Regions from separate parts of the Nonomuraea sp. IBHARD001 genome, predicted to be linked through region 1. Evidence: predicted binding sites of a transcription regulator. Region 1 holds the regulator's gene; the other holds the start of a gene.
What was found. Region 1 encodes HrcA, which represses chaperone genes, less so after heat shock. Its sites were predicted from a motif close to TTGGCACTCTCNNNNNGAGAGTGCCAA; they were not measured.
Positions count from the first base shown of each region.

Region 2: the regulator HrcA is predicted to act here: its motif matches at 5,937-5,963, upstream of groL (chaperonin GroEL).

Region 1 is NZ_JBWBBW010000002.1:2,280,047-2,288,838, reverse strand. It holds gene ybeY (rRNA maturation RNase YbeY) at 1-131, opposite strand, end outside; gene ACTWNK_RS12600 (PhoH family protein) at 128-1,165, opposite strand; gene ACTWNK_RS12595 (histidine triad nucleotide-binding protein) at 1,283-1,627, opposite strand; gene ACTWNK_RS12590 (SigE family RNA polymerase sigma factor) at 2,007-2,486, shown strand; gene ACTWNK_RS12585 (hypothetical protein) at 2,483-3,112, shown strand; gene ACTWNK_RS12580 (16S rRNA (uracil(1498)-N(3))-methyltransferase) at 3,140-3,877, opposite strand; gene dnaJ (molecular chaperone DnaJ) at 3,978-5,111, opposite strand; gene hrcA (heat-inducible transcriptional repressor HrcA) at 5,123-6,139, opposite strand; gene ACTWNK_RS12565 (hypothetical protein) at 6,320-7,180, shown strand; gene ACTWNK_RS12560 (DUF3097 domain-containing protein) at 7,205-8,023, shown strand; gene ACTWNK_RS12555 (DUF4870 domain-containing protein) at 8,057-8,737, shown strand.
Region 2 is NZ_JBWBBW010000002.1:8,378,852-8,387,643, forward strand. It holds gene ACTWNK_RS39755 (hypothetical protein) at 265-666, opposite strand; gene ACTWNK_RS39760 (HelD family protein) at 695-2,722, shown strand; gene ACTWNK_RS39765 (FAD-dependent oxidoreductase) at 2,693-4,114, opposite strand; gene groL (chaperonin GroEL) at 4,198-5,823, opposite strand; gene ACTWNK_RS39775 (cold-shock protein) at 6,198-6,398, opposite strand; gene ACTWNK_RS39780 (MoaD/ThiS family protein) at 6,698-6,973, opposite strand; gene thrC (threonine synthase) at 7,004-8,257, opposite strand; SAM riboswitch class I at 8,273-8,412, opposite strand; gene ACTWNK_RS39790 (RNA polymerase sigma factor) at 8,497-8,792, opposite strand, start outside.

The sequences.
Region 1 (8,792 bases):
TCGTCGACCACCAGGATCGACATCTCGGCGAGCGGGTTGATGCCCATCTCGCCGAGCACGAACGTGGCGAGCTCGGCCAGCATGGCCTCGTCGACCGCGACGCCCGACTCGTTGGCCACTTCGACGCTCATCGGCGGCCTCCGGTGCCTCGCCTGATCGGCTTGGGCTCCAGCTCCTGCTGGGCGTCGAAGCGCCCGTAGGCGTCGACGATGTCGCCGACCAGGCGGTGCCGCACGACGTCGGCGCTGGTCAGCTGGGAGAAGTGGATGTCGGGGATGCCTTCGAGGATGTCCTGGACGACGCGCAGGCCGCTCTGGGTGCCGCTCGGCAGGTCGATCTGGGTCACGTCGCCGGTCACGACGATCTTGGAGTTGAAGCCGAGCCTGGTCAGGAACATCTTCATCTGCTCGGGCGAGGTGTTCTGCGCCTCGTCGAGGATGATGAAGGCGTCGTTGAGCGTGCGCCCTCGCATGTAGGCCAGCGGGGCCACCTCGATCGTGCCCGCCGCGGTCAGCTTGGGTATCGAGTCGGGGTCGACCATGTCGTGCAGCGCGTCGTAGAGCGGGCGCAGATAGGGGTCGATCTTCTCGTAGAGCGTGCCCGGCAGGAAGCCGAGACGCTCGCCCGCCTCCACGGCCGGACGCGTCAGGATGATGCGGTTGACGTCCTTGTTCTGCAGGGCGCGCACCGCCTTGGCCATGGCCAGATACGTCTTGCCGGTGCCGGCCGGGCCGATGCCGAAGACGATGGTGTGCTTGTCGATCGCGTCGACATAGCGCTTCTGGTTGGCCGTCTTGGGCCGGATCGTGCGTCCCCGCGAGGAGACGATGTCGAGGGAGAGCACCTCGGCGGGCCGGTCGGAGGCCATGCGAAGCATCGCGATGACCCGCTCGACGGAGTCGGGGCTCAGCTCGGTGCCGTTGCCGAGCAGCTCGACCAGCTCCTCGAAGACGCGCACGACGGCGCTGCTCTCCTCGGGGCTGCCGGTGATGGTGATCTCGTTGCCACGGACGTGGATGTCGGCGCGATAGGCGCTCTCGATCACCTTCAGCAACTCGTCACGCGAGCCGAGGAGGGTGACCATCGGGTATCCGTCCGGGATGACCACCTTGGCCTGGGTACGCGAAGGCGGTGCGGTGCGGCGGGAATCGTGTGGCTCGGACATGGGCAGGCCTGGGGCCTGATGCCTCCGGTCTCGTCTTGAGGTCTTCCTGCGTCCATGGTAGCCGGGCCGACCGACACAACTCCTCTGGATATCGGCCGCGCCCACCGCGCCCGGGACTCAGCCGGGAGGCCAGGTCAGCGAGCGTCCGCCGAGCACGTGGGCGTGCACGTGGAAGACGGTCTGCCCCGCCCCTTCGCCGGTGTTGAACACGATCCGGTAGCCGCCGCCCGCCACACCGTCGAGCTCGGCCACGGCGTGCGCGGCCTTGAGCACGGCGTCGGCCAGGCCGTCGTCGGCCGCCGCGAGCGCCGCCGCGTCGGCGTGGTGCGCCTTGGGTATCACGAGCACATGCGTGGGCGCCTGCGGGTTGATGTCGCGAAAGGCGAGAACCCGGTCGGTCTCGTGGACGATGTCGGCCGGGATCTCCTTGGCCACGATCCTGCAGAAGAGACAGTCGGTCACCCGGGCACCCTATCGGGACGGCGTTCGCCGCCTCCATCTCCCGCCTCTCTCCATGACCTCAAACCCCGCCAAAGAGACGGCATGTAAGACAGCACTCAAACATTCCGCGTATCAAGGACCATGTTGCCAATCGGTAATGCATCCTCAGATGCAAGCAAAGATCCCCCCGGTTAGGGTGTGTGTGCGACACTTCACCGAAAAACCAGACAACTCAGGGTCGGGCGAGGCCACCTGGCGAGGACACGACTGGGTCATGCCCCCTAAGGAACCGGAAGAGCGTAAACCCTCTGGCAAGGCTACGCGTCCCACTGATGTGACCACCGAAACCCTTCTGGCCGACAGGTCGCTGGGGGCGGTGCAAGTCGGGTGGGACGCCGATATGGCTGTTACTGCGCTTTACAGTGCGCACTTTCGGTCATTGGTGCGTCTCGCTGTGTTGCTAGTACGTGACATAGCAACTGCGGAGGAAGTCGTGCAAGACGCGTTCGTCGCCATCCATGGCGCCTGGCGTCGGCTTCGCGACCCCGACAAAGCACTGGCCTACCTGCGGCAATCTGTCGTCAACCGGTCTCGTTCCGTGCTGCGTCACCGCGCGGTAGTCGAGAAGTACGCACCCAAGGGCCTTCCTGACGCCCCGAGCGCCGAGAACGGCGCCATCGGCGAGCTCGAGCGCTCGGCCGTCATCGAGGCGCTCAGGACCCTGCCGACGCGCCAGAGAGAGGCCCTCGTCCTTCGTTACTACGGTGACCTGTCCGAGGCGGAGATCGCCAACGCGATGGGGATCAGCAAGGGCGCAGTCAAGAGCCATACCGCACGGGGGATGGCCGCACTGCGTTCCGTACTGGAGAAGATCTCATGACCTATCCCTCTGACGAGCACGGCGACATCCTGCGCCGTGTGCTCCGCGCGGAGGCGGACGCGGTTGTGCCCTCTCCCGAAGGGCTGGGGATCATCCGCGCCCGCATCGAGCGTCGCGGCCTGCGGGGGTTGTTTTGGTGGCGGGCCGCCGCAGCGGCCGCCGGTGCGGTAGTCGTCGCGGCCACGATCGTGATGGCCGTCCCGCAACTGCGCGAGAACATCGTCAGGATCGCACCCGCCGACCAAGGCACCTCCGAGACGCCCAAGGAGAAGTCGGCCACGCACAAGCCGCCGCCTCCCAGCAGGCAGGCGCCCAAGCCGAGCGACCCGGCGATCGTGGCGCCCCTGCAGACGAGCAAGGCTCCCGAGCCGGGCGCGACCAGCGAGTCCACGACCCGTCCCGCGCCCAAGCCGACGCCCAAGCCCACGCCGTCCTGCCCGACGGACGAGCTGCCGCAGATCGAGCCCGATCCGCCGCTCGCCCCCGAGTGCCCGGCCGCCCCGACGCCCACGCCTTCGGAGTCCCTGGTCGACCCGCGCGGCGGCTGCCCCGCCGACGAGTGCCCGGCCGAGGACCCGACCCCCGACCCCTCGGAGATCGCCACCCCGATCCTGACCGGCGGCTGACCCCGCCGCCGCACCGCCGGACCGGGCCTACCAGCGCCCGGTGCGCGCCAGCAGTACGGCCGCCGCCGCCACACCCGCCGTCGACGTGCGCAGGACCGTGTCGCCCAGCAGCGTCGCCACGCCTCCGGCCGAGGCGAACGCGGTGAGCTCGTCGTCGGCGATGCCTCCCTCGGGCCCCACGACGAGCACGACGTCGCCCTGTCCGGGGCCGGGCAGCGGCACGCCCGACAGGCCCGTGCTCGCCTCCTCGTGCAGGACGAGGCCGAGCCCGGCGCCCTTGAGCAGGGTCGCCACCTGGGCGGTGCTCGCCGGTTCGTACACGTGCAGGGCGTGAAAGCGCCTGGCCTGCTTACCGGCCTCACGCGCGGCGGCACGCCACTTGGCCAGCGACCTGGCCGCGCGCTCGCCCTTCCACTGGGTGACGCAGCGCGAGGCCGACCAGGGCACGACGGCGTCGACGCCCACCTCGGTCATCATCTCCACCGCGAGCTCGCCACGCTCGCCCTTGGGCAGCCCCTGGACCACCACCAGCCGGGGCGACGGCGGCGCCACCTCACGCCTGCCGACGACCTCCAGCTCCAGCCCGTCCTTGGCCGCCGTGCGCACCACGCACTCGGCGACCGCTCCCGCCCCGTCGGTCACGTCGAGCCGCTCGCCCGCCCGCATCCGGCGTACGGCGGCGGCGTGCCTGCCCTCGGGCCCGCCCAGGACGAACACCTCGGACGCGAACTGCGCCCGCTCGGCCAGAAACACAGGAACGCTCACGCCGACCCCCACCAGACCCGATGCGACAACCACGAAGAAACGACGATGGGCGACTCCCCCGCCCACCCGGCAGGGGCGTCACCCATGGATCGAAAGGTACTCAGCGCCCGTTGAAGGCGTCTCTGAGGCGCGAGAAGAAGCCCTGCTGCCCGGGTGCGAACTTGCCGGGCGGGCGCTCCTCGCCGCGCAGCACCGACAGCTGGCGCAGCAGCTCCTCCTGCTCGGCGTCCAGGCGCGCGGGCGTCTCCACATTGACGTGGATCAGCAGGTCGCCCCTGCTGGTGTCGGTGAGGCGCTGCACGCCCCGGCCGTACATGGAGATGACCTGGCCGGACTGGGTGCCGGGACGCACGTCGATCTCCTCGGAGCCGTCGAGGGTCTCGACGGTGAGGATGGTGCCGAGCGCGGCGGCGGTCATCGGGATCTGGACCGTGCAGTGCAGGTCGTCGCCACGGCGCTCGAAGATCTCGTGCGGGCGTTCGACGATCTCAAGGAACAGGTCGCCGGGCGGTCCGCCGCCGGGGCCGACCTCGCCCTCGCCCGCGAGCTGGATGTGGGTGCCGTCCTCGACGCCCGCGGGGATGCGGACCTTGATCGTGCGACGGGTGCGCACCCGGCCCTCGCCCGAGCACTCCAGGCAGGGGTGACGGATGATCGAGCCGAAGCCGTTGCACTGGGGGCAGGGGCGCGAGGTCATGACCTGGCCCAGGAAGGACCGGGTGACCTGCTGGATCTCGCCCCGGCCCTGACACATGTCGCAGGTGTCGGGGTGGGTGCCCGCGGCGGCTCCGACGCCCTGGCAGACCTCGCAGGTCACGGCCGTGTCGACCTGGAGCTCACGCGTGCAGCCGAAAGCGGTCTCGTTCAGGTCGAGTTCGAGCCTGATCGTGTTGTTGCGGCCTCGCCTGGCCCTGGAACGCGGGCCCCTGGTGCCACCGGCCGCGCCGAAGAAGGCGTCCATGATGTCGCTGAAGGGGAAGCCCGCACCGAATCCTCCCGCGCCCGCACCGGAGCCGCCGAAGGGGTCGCCGCCCATGTCGTACATCTGCCGCTTGCTGGGATCGGACAGGACCTCGTAGGCCTGGGTGATCTCCTTGAACCGCTCCTGGGTCGCAGGGTCGGGGTTCACATCGGGGTGCAGCTCGCGAGCCAGTCGCCGGTACGCCTTCTTGATGTCGTCCGGACTGGCGTCACGACGCACCCCGAGGGTGCCGTAGTAGTCGCTGTTTGCCACTTATCGCCCTCTTATGAAGCAGCCAGGATCTGGCTGACGTAGCGTGCCACTGCGCGCACGGCGCCCATCGTCACGGGGTAGTCCATCCGCGTCGGCCCCAGCACGCCGAGACGTGCCAGTTGCTTGTCGCCTGAACCGTATCCGGTCGCGACGATGGACGTGCCGCGTAGACCGGTGTAGGGGTTTTCCGAGCCGATCCGCACGGTGAGCGCGGACGGCGCGTCGGAGGTCTCGCCGAGCAGGCGCATCAGCACGACCTGCTCCTCCAGCGCCTCCAGCACGTCGCGGAGCCCGGTGGTGAAGTCGGCCCCCGCGAGATTGGCCGCACCGGCGAAAACGATCTTCTCGTCGTGCCGGTCGACCAGGGTCTCCAGCAACACCGAGAGCACCGTCGCCGCGACCGGCCTGTCGGCGGCGGGAAGACGCTCGGGCAGGTCGGCGATCACCTCGGGCACACCGCTCAGCGCACACCCGTCGAGGCAGGTGTTGAGCATGGCCCGCAGATGGGCGATGCGCGACTCGTCGAAACTCTCGTAGAGCTCGACCACCCGCTGCTCGACCCGTCCCGTGTTGGTGATCAGGACGAACATCAGCCTGCGCTCGGTCAGCGGCACCAGCTCGACGTGCCTGACCGTGGAGTGCGTCAGCGCGGGGTACTGCACGACGGCGACCTGGCGGGTGAGCTGCGCGAGCAGCCGCACCGTGCGCATCACCACGTCGTCGAGGTCGACCGCACCGGCCAGGAAGGTCTCGATGGCCCGGCGCTCGGCCCCCGACAGCGGCTTGACCTGCGAGAGCCTGTCGACGAAGAGCCGGTAGCCCTTGTCGGTCGGCACGCGCCCCGCGCTGGTGTGCGGCTGGGCGATGTAGCCCTGCTCCTCCAGCGCGGCCATGTCGTTGCGCACGGTGGCCGGGGAGACGTTCAGGTTGTGGCGCTCGGCCAGTGCCTTGGACCCGACCGGCTCGTTGGTGGAGACGTAGTCCTCGACAATGGCCCGGAGCACCGCAAGCTTGCGATCGTCGAGCACGTGCCCACCTCCTTGCCTAGACGCCGGGAACTTCAGGTCCTGGGAAAACGCCTGCCCTAGCACTCTGTGTTCCCGAGTGCCAAGTGTACGGCTCTCGCCCACAAGGTGCGATAACACGGAACCCGTAGGCGATAAGTCACCTGCTATCCAGCCACAAGCCCCAGGCAGCACAATTTGCCCATGACCGACGATTCTCAGCCGGTGGACGACTCCACCCGCCGCTTCCCTCCATCCTCGGGTGAGAACCCGGCCCCCGGCGCCCCCCAGGGCCAGCCGTACGGCCAGCCCGGCTACGCCCCTCCCCCGCAGCAGCAGCCCCAGTTCGGCGCCCCGCAGTACGGCCAGCAGCCCCCGAGCGCGCCCGGCTACGGCCAGCAGGGCCCCTACCAGCAGCAGGGCGCCTACCAGCAGGGCCCTTACGGTCAGCCGCAATACGGCCAGCAGCCTCCGTACGGCGCGCCGCAGTTCGGCCACAACCCCTACGGCGGGGCCCCGGCCCCCAAGGTCAAGCCGGCCGCCTGGTGGATCGCGGTCGGGTGGGGCGTCGCGGTCGTCTGCGTGATCCTGGGCATCGTCGGCTTCGTCACCGGTCTGGTCAGCTCGGTCAGCGGAGCGGCGCCGACCAGGACGTTCGCCTCGGGCGAGACGGTCACACTCACGCTCGACCCGGCCGACAGCCCGGCGCTCTACCTGAGCAGCAGCTCGGTCGTGCACTACGAGTGCCGCATCGACAAGGGCGAACTGGAGAACACCACCACCGACCAGACCGTGTCCCTCAACGGCGACACCTGGGAGATGATCCTTCGCGTCGGCGTGCCGAGCAAGGGCGAGTACCAGGTCACGTGCGTCACCCAGGAGCAGGGCGACACGCGGTTCGGCATGGGCCGCGAGCTCGCGGCGACGGCGGCGGGCGGCCTGGTCGGCGGCACGATCGCCCTGTTCGCGATCCCGCTGGCCGGCATCGTGTTCGCGATCGTGCTCAACATCGTGATCGTGGTCAGGCGCAACAACGCGCGCAAGCGGCTTGCAGGCCGGTTGTAAGCCGGTTTGCTAGCGTGCCCGGTTATGTACGACCGTGACGTTCTCGCCGGCGACTGGCGGCGACCGAAGCGTGGCCAGATCCCGCAGGTGCCCGCCGAGCCCGATCTCGTCGTCGAGGACGCCGACAGCGGCTTCTGCGGCGCCGTGGTGGCCTGTGACAAGGCCGCGGTGACGCTGGAGGACAGGTTCGGGCGACGGCGGTTGTTCCCGCTGGAGCCCGCCGCCTTCCTGCTGGAGGGCAAGGTGGTGACGCTGGTACGCCCGGCGGCGCCAGCGCCCGCCGGGGCCAGGCGCAGCGCGTCGGGCTCGACCGTGGTCGAGGGCCATCGGGCCAGGGTGGCCAGGGAGAGCCGCATCTACGTCGAAGGTGTGCACGACGCCGCCCTGGTGGAGAAGATCTGGGGCCACGACCTCAGGGTCGAAGGCGTGGTCGTGGAGTACCTCGAAGGGGTCGACGACCTGCCCGCCATCGTCGAGGAGTTCGAGCCCGGCCCCGGACGCAGGCTCGGCGTGCTGGTCGACCATCTGGTGACCGGCTCCAAGGAGAGCAGGATCGCCGCCCGTGTCACCTCCCCGTACGTGCTCGTCGCCGGGCATCCGTACATCGACGTGTGGCAGGCGGTGAAGCCTTCGGTGCTGCGGATCGCGGCCTGGCCGGACGTTCCGCGCGGGGTGCCGTGGAAGGAGGGCGTGCTCGCGGCGCTCGGCTGGCGGATGGAGCCCGCGCAGGCGTGGCGGCGCATTCTCGGCTCGGTGTCGACGTACTCGGACCTGGAGCCTGAGCTGCTGGGCCGGGTGGAAGAACTCATTGACTTCGTCACAACCCCGGACGAAGCGGGATAGCCTCGAAGTGACCTCGTATTTAGGAGCACAGCCATGAGCGAGAGCCAGGATCGCCCCGACATCCCGGACGACGACGCCACTCGCCAGGCGCCGCCCCCGTACCAGCAGAGCGGCCCGCAGCAGCCCTACGCCTACGGCCAGCAGCCCCCCAGCGCCCCCTCCTACGGCCAGCAGGCCTACCCGCCTCCCCCCGGCTACAGCCAGCAGCCCCCGAGCGCCCCCGGTTACGGCCAGCAGGGCTACGGTCAGCAGGGTTACAGCCAGCCCGGATACGGCCAGCCCGGATACGGCCAGCAGGGCTACAGCCAGCCCGGTTACCAGCAGCCTCCCGGCTACGGCGCACAGCCCGCCGGGTACGGCCAGCCGCACGTGCCCGGCAGGTACGGGCCCAGGCCGGGCAGCGACGACACGATGATGGCGATGCTCGCCCACCTGCTGGGCCTGCTGACCTCGTTCGTCGGCCCGCTGGTGCTGTACTTGGTGAAGAAGGACGAGTCGCCCTATGTGCGCGACCAGTCGGCCGAGGCGCTGAACTTCCAGATCACGCTCTTCATCGCGTACATGGTCTCCTTCCTGCTGTCGTTCGTGCTGATCGGCATGATCCTCTTCCCGATCGTGTGGATCGGCTCGCTGATTTTCATGATCATGGCTGCGGTCGCCGCCAACAAGGGCGCGAACTACCGCTACCCGATCAACTTCCGCTTCGTCAGCTGAGCGCCACCACGCGAAGGCCCCCTCGGCCGAGGGGGCCTTCGCGTGTCCAGGTTTC
Region 2 (8,792 bases), 6.1 Mb from region 1:
GTGAGCTCGCGCGTCAGGGGTGACCTTGGACGCGCGAGCCGCTCCTCCCACGGCAGGTAGGGCCGAGGGACCTAGGTCCACGAAACTCCGCGGGCCGTCGACAATCGAACCACCCCCTCGCGCATACGTGCTCGGGCTTCTCCTCTGCGTGCAACCCACTAGCCCGAGGCCAGTTGCGACATACCCCCATGATCCGTCGAAAGCACTAGAAATGCCCGGCTTTTTCGGTATTTTTCGCTAAGTTGACGCAAAGTACGCCCGCGGCTACTCGGCGAATATTCCGCCCACGAAAAGCACACCCTCAGCGACGATCCACATGCCCACAGCGACGAAAAGCAACGACTCGTACCGCCGGGGCAACAGCCAGGTAGCCACCATGCAACAAGCCGCCACAAAAGCGAAGATCGCCGACAAAGTGGCGATCATTTCCAGGCGATTCGCACACCTGATCGGAGACTCTCCATCGGTGCAGAATGCCGCCAGTCCCCATCCGGCAAAGACCGAAAATCCCCACAACGCCGCAAGAAGAAGGCAGGCGACCGTCGGAAGAGCCGGGGGTATTCCCATCCGCGCACGCGTCACCCCCGTCCCGTACCCCGGGTAAATGCTTTGGAAGCGTTCCGCCAAGGCGATTAGGATGGTCGATTCGCTGCCCAGGACCACCACCTCCGTTCAGAATGGGAGGCGCTTTCGCGTGCCCGGACAACCACTCGCCCCCGACATACCCACCGACGTTCTCAGCGCCGAACAGGCCCACCTGGCCGATTCGCGCGCCGCGCTGACGGCCATGCGCCGGCACGCCCAGTCCCTGTCCGCCGACGCCGCGGGCGACTGGGTCTCACGACAGGTCCTTCAGGGCCTGCTCGACCAGCGGGTGGCCGCACTGGCCGACCACCCCGACACCCCGCTGTTCTTCGGCCGCCTCGACAGGGACGGCTCCGACGACCTGCCCGGCGTCATCTACGTCGGCCGCCGCCACATCCACGACGAGGGCAGCCGCCCCCTGGTCATCGACTGGCGCGCCCCGGTCTCCCGCGCCTTCTACCAGGCCAGCCCCGCCGACCCCATGAATGTCGTACGGCGCCGCCGCTTCGGCTACCACGGCGGCAGGCTGACCGCGTTCGAGGACGAGCCGCTGGCCCAGGGCGGCGAGATCGGCCCCTCCCGTATCCTGACCGACGAGATCGAGCGCCCCCGCACCGGCCCGATGCGCGACATCGTCGCCACCATCCAGCCGGACCAGGACGAGATCGTGCGCTCGGCCCTCGCCCAGACCGTGTGCGTGCAGGGCGCGCCCGGCACCGGCAAGACGGCCGTCGGCCTGCACCGCGCCGCCTACCTGCTGTTCACCCACCGCGAGCGGCTGGCCAGGTCGGGTGTGATGATCGTCGGCCCCAACCGCGCCTTCCTGTCCTACATCTCCTCCGTGCTGCCCGCGCTCGGCGAGGTCAAGGTGGACCAGACGACGGTCCCCGGCCTGCTCGGCGAGCACCACGCGGCCGAGCCGCCCGCCGTGAGCGCCCTCAAGGGCGACGCCCGGATGGCCGCCGTGCTCGAACGCGCCCTGTGGCTGCACATCGTCAAGCCCACCGAAGGCGTGGTCGTCTCCAAGGGCGCCTTCAGGCATCGGGTGCCCGACCACGAGGTACGCGAGATCGTCGCCTCCCTGCGCGGCACCACGCGCTACGGCCCCGGCCGCGCCGCACTCGCCCAGCGTCTCGCGCATGCCGTACTTGTCCGGATGGAACAGCGCGGCGAGTCGCCTGACGACCGGGTGCAGGACTCGGTGGCCAGGTCGAAGCCGGTCAAGCAGCTCGTCGACCAGGTCTGGCCGCGCGTGACACCCGAGCAGGTGCTGTTCAGGCTGCTGTCGGACGCCGAGTTCCTGGCCAAGGCCGCCAAGAGCGACCTCTCCCCCGACGAGCAGGTCCTGCTGGCCTGGCCCAAGCCGCCCAGGAGCTGGAAGTCGGCCAAGTGGGCCCCGGCCGACGCCGCGCTCCTCGACGAGCTGGCCGATCTCATCGAGCGCCGGCCCTCGATCGGCCATCTGGTCGTCGACGAGGCGCAGGACCTGTCGGAGATGCAGCTGCGGGCGCTCGGCCGCCGCTGCCGCAACGGCTCGGCCACCGTGCTCGGCGACCTCGCCCAGGGCACCACTCCCTGGTCGACCAGCTCGTGGACGACCGTGCTCAGGCATCTGGGCCAGCCGGAAGGCGAGGTCACCGAGCTGACACTCGGCTTCCGCGTGCCGCGCGAGGTCCTCGACTACGCCGCCAGGCTGCTGCCGTCCATCGCGCCGGACCTGGCCGCTCCCCGTTCGCTGCGGCCCGGCGCCGGGTCGCTCTCGGTGCGGCGCGGGGTGGCGATCCGGGACGCGATCAGCGAGGTGCTGGCCAGGGAGGGTTCGATCGGCGTGATCGTGCCCGACGCCGCCGTCGCCGAGGTCGACGCGGCACTCGACGGTGTGCCGCACGGCGTGCTCGGTCCCGACTCGACCGATGAGCACCGCCTGCTCGTCATCCCCGCCACGCTGGCCAAGGGCCTGGAGTACGACCATGTGGTGGTCGTCGAGCCGGCCGACATCGTCGCCGCCGAGGAGCGAGGCCTGGCCAGGCTGTATGTCGTGCTCACCCGAGCCGTCACCTCGCTGACCGTGCTGCACGACAGGGACCTGCCCGAGCAGCTCACCGGGTCAGTCCGGCCTGCCGAACCAGCGCTGTAGCGCGGCTTCCAGCGGTTCGGCGCCCGGCTCCCACGCCACGTAGCCGTCCGGCCTGATCAGCATGGCGGCGGGCGCGGGCTCCGCCGTCTTGGCCGTGGTCAGCAGGACGCGTCCTCGCCAGGGCGCGGCGGCGGCGCGCAGGGCGGGATCGTCGGCCAGGTCGAGCAGCACGCCCCTGCCGGGGTGCAGCAGCTCGGCCAGCCGCCGCTCGCCCTGCGCCGTCACCAGATCGCGATCGGCGGCGAAGCCGAGCGTGCCGGGATAGGTGATGTCGACGCCGGACAGCATCCGCGACAGATAGGTGTTGACCTGCTCAAGCCCCATCAGGTCGGTGAACAGCTCGCGCAGCGCGTCCACCGACGGGTCCGGGGCGGCCAGTGCGGTCTGCGCCCTGACGTTCCACAGCACGCGCTCGGCGACCGGGTGCCGCTCGGCGTGGTAGGTGTCGAGCAGCCCTTCGGGCGCACGGCCCGCGACGGTGGCGGCGAGCTTCCAGCCGAGGTTCATCGCGTCCTGCAGTCCGGTGTTGACGCCCTGCCCACCCCAGGGGAAGTGCACGTGCGCGGCGTCGCCCGCCAGCAGGACACGGCCGGCCCGGTAGTGCCTGGCCTGCAGGTTGGCATCGCCGAACCTGGTCAGCCAGCGCGCCTGCCGCATCGGGATCGGCTGTCCGGCGATGTGCTCGGCCTTGGCCCTGAGCTCCTCCAGTGTGAGCGGGGCCCGCCTGTCGGGATGCGGTCCGGTGAACTCGTAGGTGATGATCCGGCTGAGCCCCGCCGGGTTGAGGAATGTCATGATCCAGCCGCGTGGCGTGCGATGCCAGCCCGTCGGCGCCTCGTGCGGCCGTTCCAGCACGACGTCGCCCATGGAGGCGGCGATGGTGGGCCCGTGCCCGTCGAAGGCGATCCCGGCCGCCTTCCTGACCACACTGTGCGCGCCGTCGGCCCCGACCACGTAGGAGGCCGTGATCGGCGTGGGGCCCGCCAGCCGTACGTGGTCGTCGTGCTGGGTCAGGCCGGTGACCTCGTGGCCGCGCAGCACGGTCGCGCCGAGGTGGGCGGCCAGTTCGGCGAACACGTGCTCGGCCCAGGCCTGGGGTGAGGAGACGATCGCCGGGCCCTCCTCGACGACCACGCCGAGGTCGAGTTCGAACAGGCCGGAGAAGTGGAAGGCGAAGCCGCCGACGCCCGCCCTGTCGCCGTTGACGGCCTCAAGCAGCCCCCTGCGCTCCAGCGACTGGGCGGTACGCGCGTGCAGGGTGCCCGCCTTCGACCGGCCCGTCGGCTCGGCCAGGGCTTCGAGCACGACCGTCCTGACCCCCTGCAGGGCCAGCTCGTAGGCCGTCAGCATGCCGACCGGACCGCCGCCCACCACCGCCACGTCATAGTGCATGGTTCGATAGTACGGGATATACGTACGACGACGGCAAAGAAAGGGCCGGTCCCGCGAAGGGACCGGCCACTTCAGAGATGGACTTAGAAGTCCATGTCACCGCCGCCCGGCATCGCCGGAGCAGCACCAGCCTTCTCGGGCTTCTCAGCGATGACGGCCTCGGTGGTGAGGAAGAGCGCCGCGATGGAAGCGGCGTTCTGCAGCGCGGAGCGCGTCACCTTGGCCGGGTCGATGATGCCCGAGTCGAACATGTTGACGTACTCGCCGGTGGCGGCGTTGAGGCCCTCGCCGGGGGTCAGGTTGCGCACCTTCTCCACGACGACACCACCTTCGAGGCCGGCGTTGATCGCGATCTGCTTCAGCGGCTCCTCAAGAGCCTTCTTCACGATCGCGGCACCGGTAGCCTCGTCGCCCGACAGCTCCAGCTTGTCGAACGCCTTGGCGCCCGCCTGCAGCAGCGCCACGCCACCGCCGGGGACGATGCCCTCCTCGACGGCCGCCTTCGCGTTGCGAACGGCGTCCTCGATGCGGTGCTTGCGCTCCTTGAGCTCGACCTCGGTCGCGGCGCCGGCCTTGATGACGGCGACGCCACCGGCGAGCTTGGCCAGGCGCTCCTGGAGCTTCTCGCGGTCGTAGTCGGAGTCGGTGCGGTCGATCTCGGCGCGGATCTCGTTGACCCGGCCCGCGATCTGCTCGGCGTCACCGGCGCCGTCGACGATGGTGGTCTCGTCCTTGGTCACCACGACCTTGCGGGCGCGGCCCAGCAGGTCGAGGGTGGCGGTCTCGAGCTTGAGGCCGACCTCCTCGGAGATGACCTGACCACCGGCGAGGATGGCGATGTCGTTGAGCATGGCCTTGCGGCGGTCACCGAAGCCGGGAGCCTTCACCGCGACCGAGCGGAACAGGCCACGGATCTTGTTGACGACCAGGGTGGCCAGGGCCTCGCCCTCGACGTCCTCGGCGATGATGACCAGCGGCTTGCCGGCCTGCACGACCTTGTCGAGCAGCGGCAGCAGGTCCTTGTTGGCCGAGATCTTGGAGTTGACGATGAGGATGTAGGGGTCCTCGAACACCGCCTCCATGCGCTCGGGGTCGGTCACGAAGTAACCGGAGTTGTAGCCCTTGTCGAAGCGCATGCCCTCGGTGAGCTCGAGCTCGAGACCGAAGGTGTTGCTCTCCTCGACGGTGATGACGCCTTCCTTGCCGACCTTGTCCATCGCCTCGGCGATGAGCGCCCCGATCTCGGGGTCGGCGGCGGAGATGGAGGCGGTCGAAGCGATCTGCTCCTTGGTCTCCACGTCCTTGGCGAGCTTGGAGAGCTCCTCGCTGACGCGCTCGACGGCGGCCTCGATGCCCTTCTTCAGCGACATCGGGTTGGCGCCGGCGGCAACGTTGCGCAGACCCTCGCGAACCAGGGCCTGGGCGAGCACGGTGGCGGTGGTGGTGCCGTCACCCGCGACGTCGTCCGTCTTCTTGGCGACTTCCTTGACCAGCTCGGCGCCGATCTTCTCCCACGGGTCCTCGAGCTCGATCTCCTTGGCGATGGACACACCATCGTTGGTGATCGTGGGAGCGCCCCACTTCTTCTCCAGCACGACGTTGCGGCCCTTGGGACCGAGCGTCACCTTGACGGCGTCGGCGAGCTGGTTCATACCGCGCTCGAGACCGCGCCGCGCGTCCTCGTCAAACGCGATCATCTTGGCTGCCATAAGGCTAGACCTCCCAGATAACAGGGTGGCTTGCAGCGGATCGAGCCGACGCCCGCGACGGCATGGTGGGCCCGCACATCCGTTCGGCAGGCCCCATCGCCTCGATCCCCGTGTTGGCACTCGCCTGTAGAGAGTGCCAACGAACTGTTTAGCACTCTACCTGGTCGAGTGCAAGCCAGCGACCTGTCACCCCAGGTCAGATGGAGGCCGGGCAGACCAGACATTTGGGTCGTGACGCACACGCGGGCCCGATCCCCAGGGGACCGGGCCCGAGCACTAGAGCTGACAAGGAACACATGAGCCGATCAGGACCGGATACGGATCGACACGGACTGCGTTGCCGTGTGAGCCGCCGATGCCGGCCTGACGGATGCTCAGACCGCCCTGACGGATTCCGCCTGGGGGCCCTTCTGGCCCTGCGTGATCTCGAACTCGACCCGCTGGCCCTGCTCGAGAGCGCGGTAGCCGTCCATCATGATTGCTGAGTAATGGACGAAAACATCCTTACCACCGTCTACCGCAATGAAGCCGTATCCCTTGTCCGCGTTGAACCATTTGACGGTGCCCTGCGCCACTTTCCGACTCCTCTTACTGGGCTCCGAACCCCGCCCATTCCTCCGCGAGATCCGCGATCGTCCCGACTTATGGGGAAATCGCCAAGACGATCGTCCTCGACCATACCTGTGGCATGCCGTAGGGCAACAGAGTCAACAAGAAAACTACTTCTCCAGACATTTCCTTTGGTCTTTTGGTTAGTTCAAAATAAAACACTTCAGCGCCAGAAAACACAGAAGACCTCACCGGCTACACGGCGAGGTCTTCCAGGTCGGATCAGTGGGGAGGGCCGGCCGCACGCGACCGGAGCACCTCGGCGTCAGCCGCCCGCGACCGCGGGAATGATGGAAATCTGCACGTTGTCCGGCGTCGCGGTCTCCAGACCGTCGGCGAAACGGACATCCTCATCCCCGACGTAGACGTTGACAAAACGACGGATCTTGCCCGATTCATCCAGAATGCGGGCGCCGATCCCCGGGTAGTCGACGTCGAGCTTGCGCAGAACCTCGCTCAGCGTCGCGCCCTCGCCGCTCACCTCGGAGCTGCCATCGGTGTAGGTGCGCAGAATGGTGGGGATCCGCACGGAAACGCTCATGATTGTTACTCCTAAGGTTCTACAGAGGTCTTACAGAGCGGCGCGGAAGGCGTCGAGCGAGGGCCTGATCACCGCGCTGGGACCCGCGGAGACCGCGTCGAGCGTCTTGAGCCCGTCGCCGGTGTTGAGCACGACGGTCTCGGCGTCGGGGTCGAGCTGACCGGTCTCGACCAGCTTCTTCAGCACGCCGACCGTCACACCGCCCGCCGTCTCGGCGAAGATGCCCTCGGTGGTGGCCAGCAGCCTGATCGCCTCGACGACCTCGGCGTCGCTCACGTCCTCGACCGCACCGCCGGTGCGCCTGGCGATGTCGAGCACGTAAGGCCCGTCGGCCGGGTTGCCGATGGCCAGCGACTTGGCGATCGTGTCCGGCTTGACCGGCTGCACCACGTCGTGCCCGGCCTTGTACGCGGTGGCGACCGGCGAGCACCCGGTGGCCTGGGCCGCATAGATCTTGTACGGCTTGTCGTCGACCAGACCGAGCGCGATGAGCTCCTTGAACGCCTTGTCGATCTTCGTCAGCTGCGAGCCTGACGCCACCGGAATAACGATCTGGTCCGGGATGCGCCATCCGAGCTGCTCGGCGATCTCGTAGGCCAGCGTCTTGGACCCCTCGGCGTAGTACGGCCTGAGGTTGACGTTGACGAAGCCCCACTTGTCGCCCAGCGGGTCGCCGATCAGCTCCGAGCAGAAGCGGTTGACCTCGTCGTAGGTGCCGTCGATGCCGACGAGCTTGCCGCCGAACACGCGGGCCATGGTGATCTTGGCCTCTTCGAGGTCGGCGGGGATGAACACGCACGACTCGAGCCCGGCGCGGGCGGCCGCGGCGGTCACGGCTCCGGCCAGGTTGCCGGTGGACGAGCACGACAGCGTGTGGAAGCCGAAGTTGCGCGCCGCCTCGACGGCGATGGCGACCACGCGGTCCTTGAAGGAGTGGGTGGGGTTGCCCGAGTCGTCCTTGACGTGCAGCGAGCGAAGGCCGAGCGCGCGGGCCAGGTTGTCGGCCTTGACGAGCTTGGTCCAGCCGGGGTTCATGTTGGGCTTGGTCGCCACGTCGACGGGGACGGGCAGCAGCGAACGGTATCGCCAGATGTTGGCCGGTCCCGACTCGATCTGGGAGCGGGTCACGTCACCGAAGGAGTAGGCCACCTCGAGTGGCCCGAAACACTCCAGACAGGCGAAGCTCGGACCGAGGTCGTAGCGCGTGCCGCATTCGCGACAGGAGAGCGCGGCGGCGGGGCCGAAGTCGACCGTGGTGGGGGCTGACGTGGTTGCGAGCGCCATGGAAGCGAGGCCTTTCCCTCATCTTCGCCTGCGACCACCCTGATCACAGGCCGGAATTGGCACCTCGTCCCGGTCGGCCTCGTCACGTCACGAGATCAGTCCGGGAGGTTGCCGGGGCTTCGCAGGGCCGGTCCCTCCACCCCTCTGGATGAGCAATATGAAGTTGTCGAGCTGTCCAGCACTCTACCTGGCCGAACCCGTGAACTGACCATGCGTCTCACTGCATGAGACAAGTCATCTCATTGATAGGCCTCGCCGAGCGCCTGCTGCACGTACTTGCGTGCTTGGTGGATGCGCGACTTCGCCGTGCCGAGCGGGATTCCGAGCTGTTCGGCGACCTCGTTGTAGTCCAGTTGCACGATGTCGCGCAGCACCAGGGCCTGGGCCAGATCGGGCTTGTCGGCCTCCAGCGCCTCCATCACGTCGAGCAGGTCGAGCCGCGATCCGGCGATCACACTGACCCGCCTCGGGTCCGGCTTCTGCTGCAGGACGTCGTCCGAGGACTGCTCGGCCGCGCGCCGCTTGAGCGTGCGGT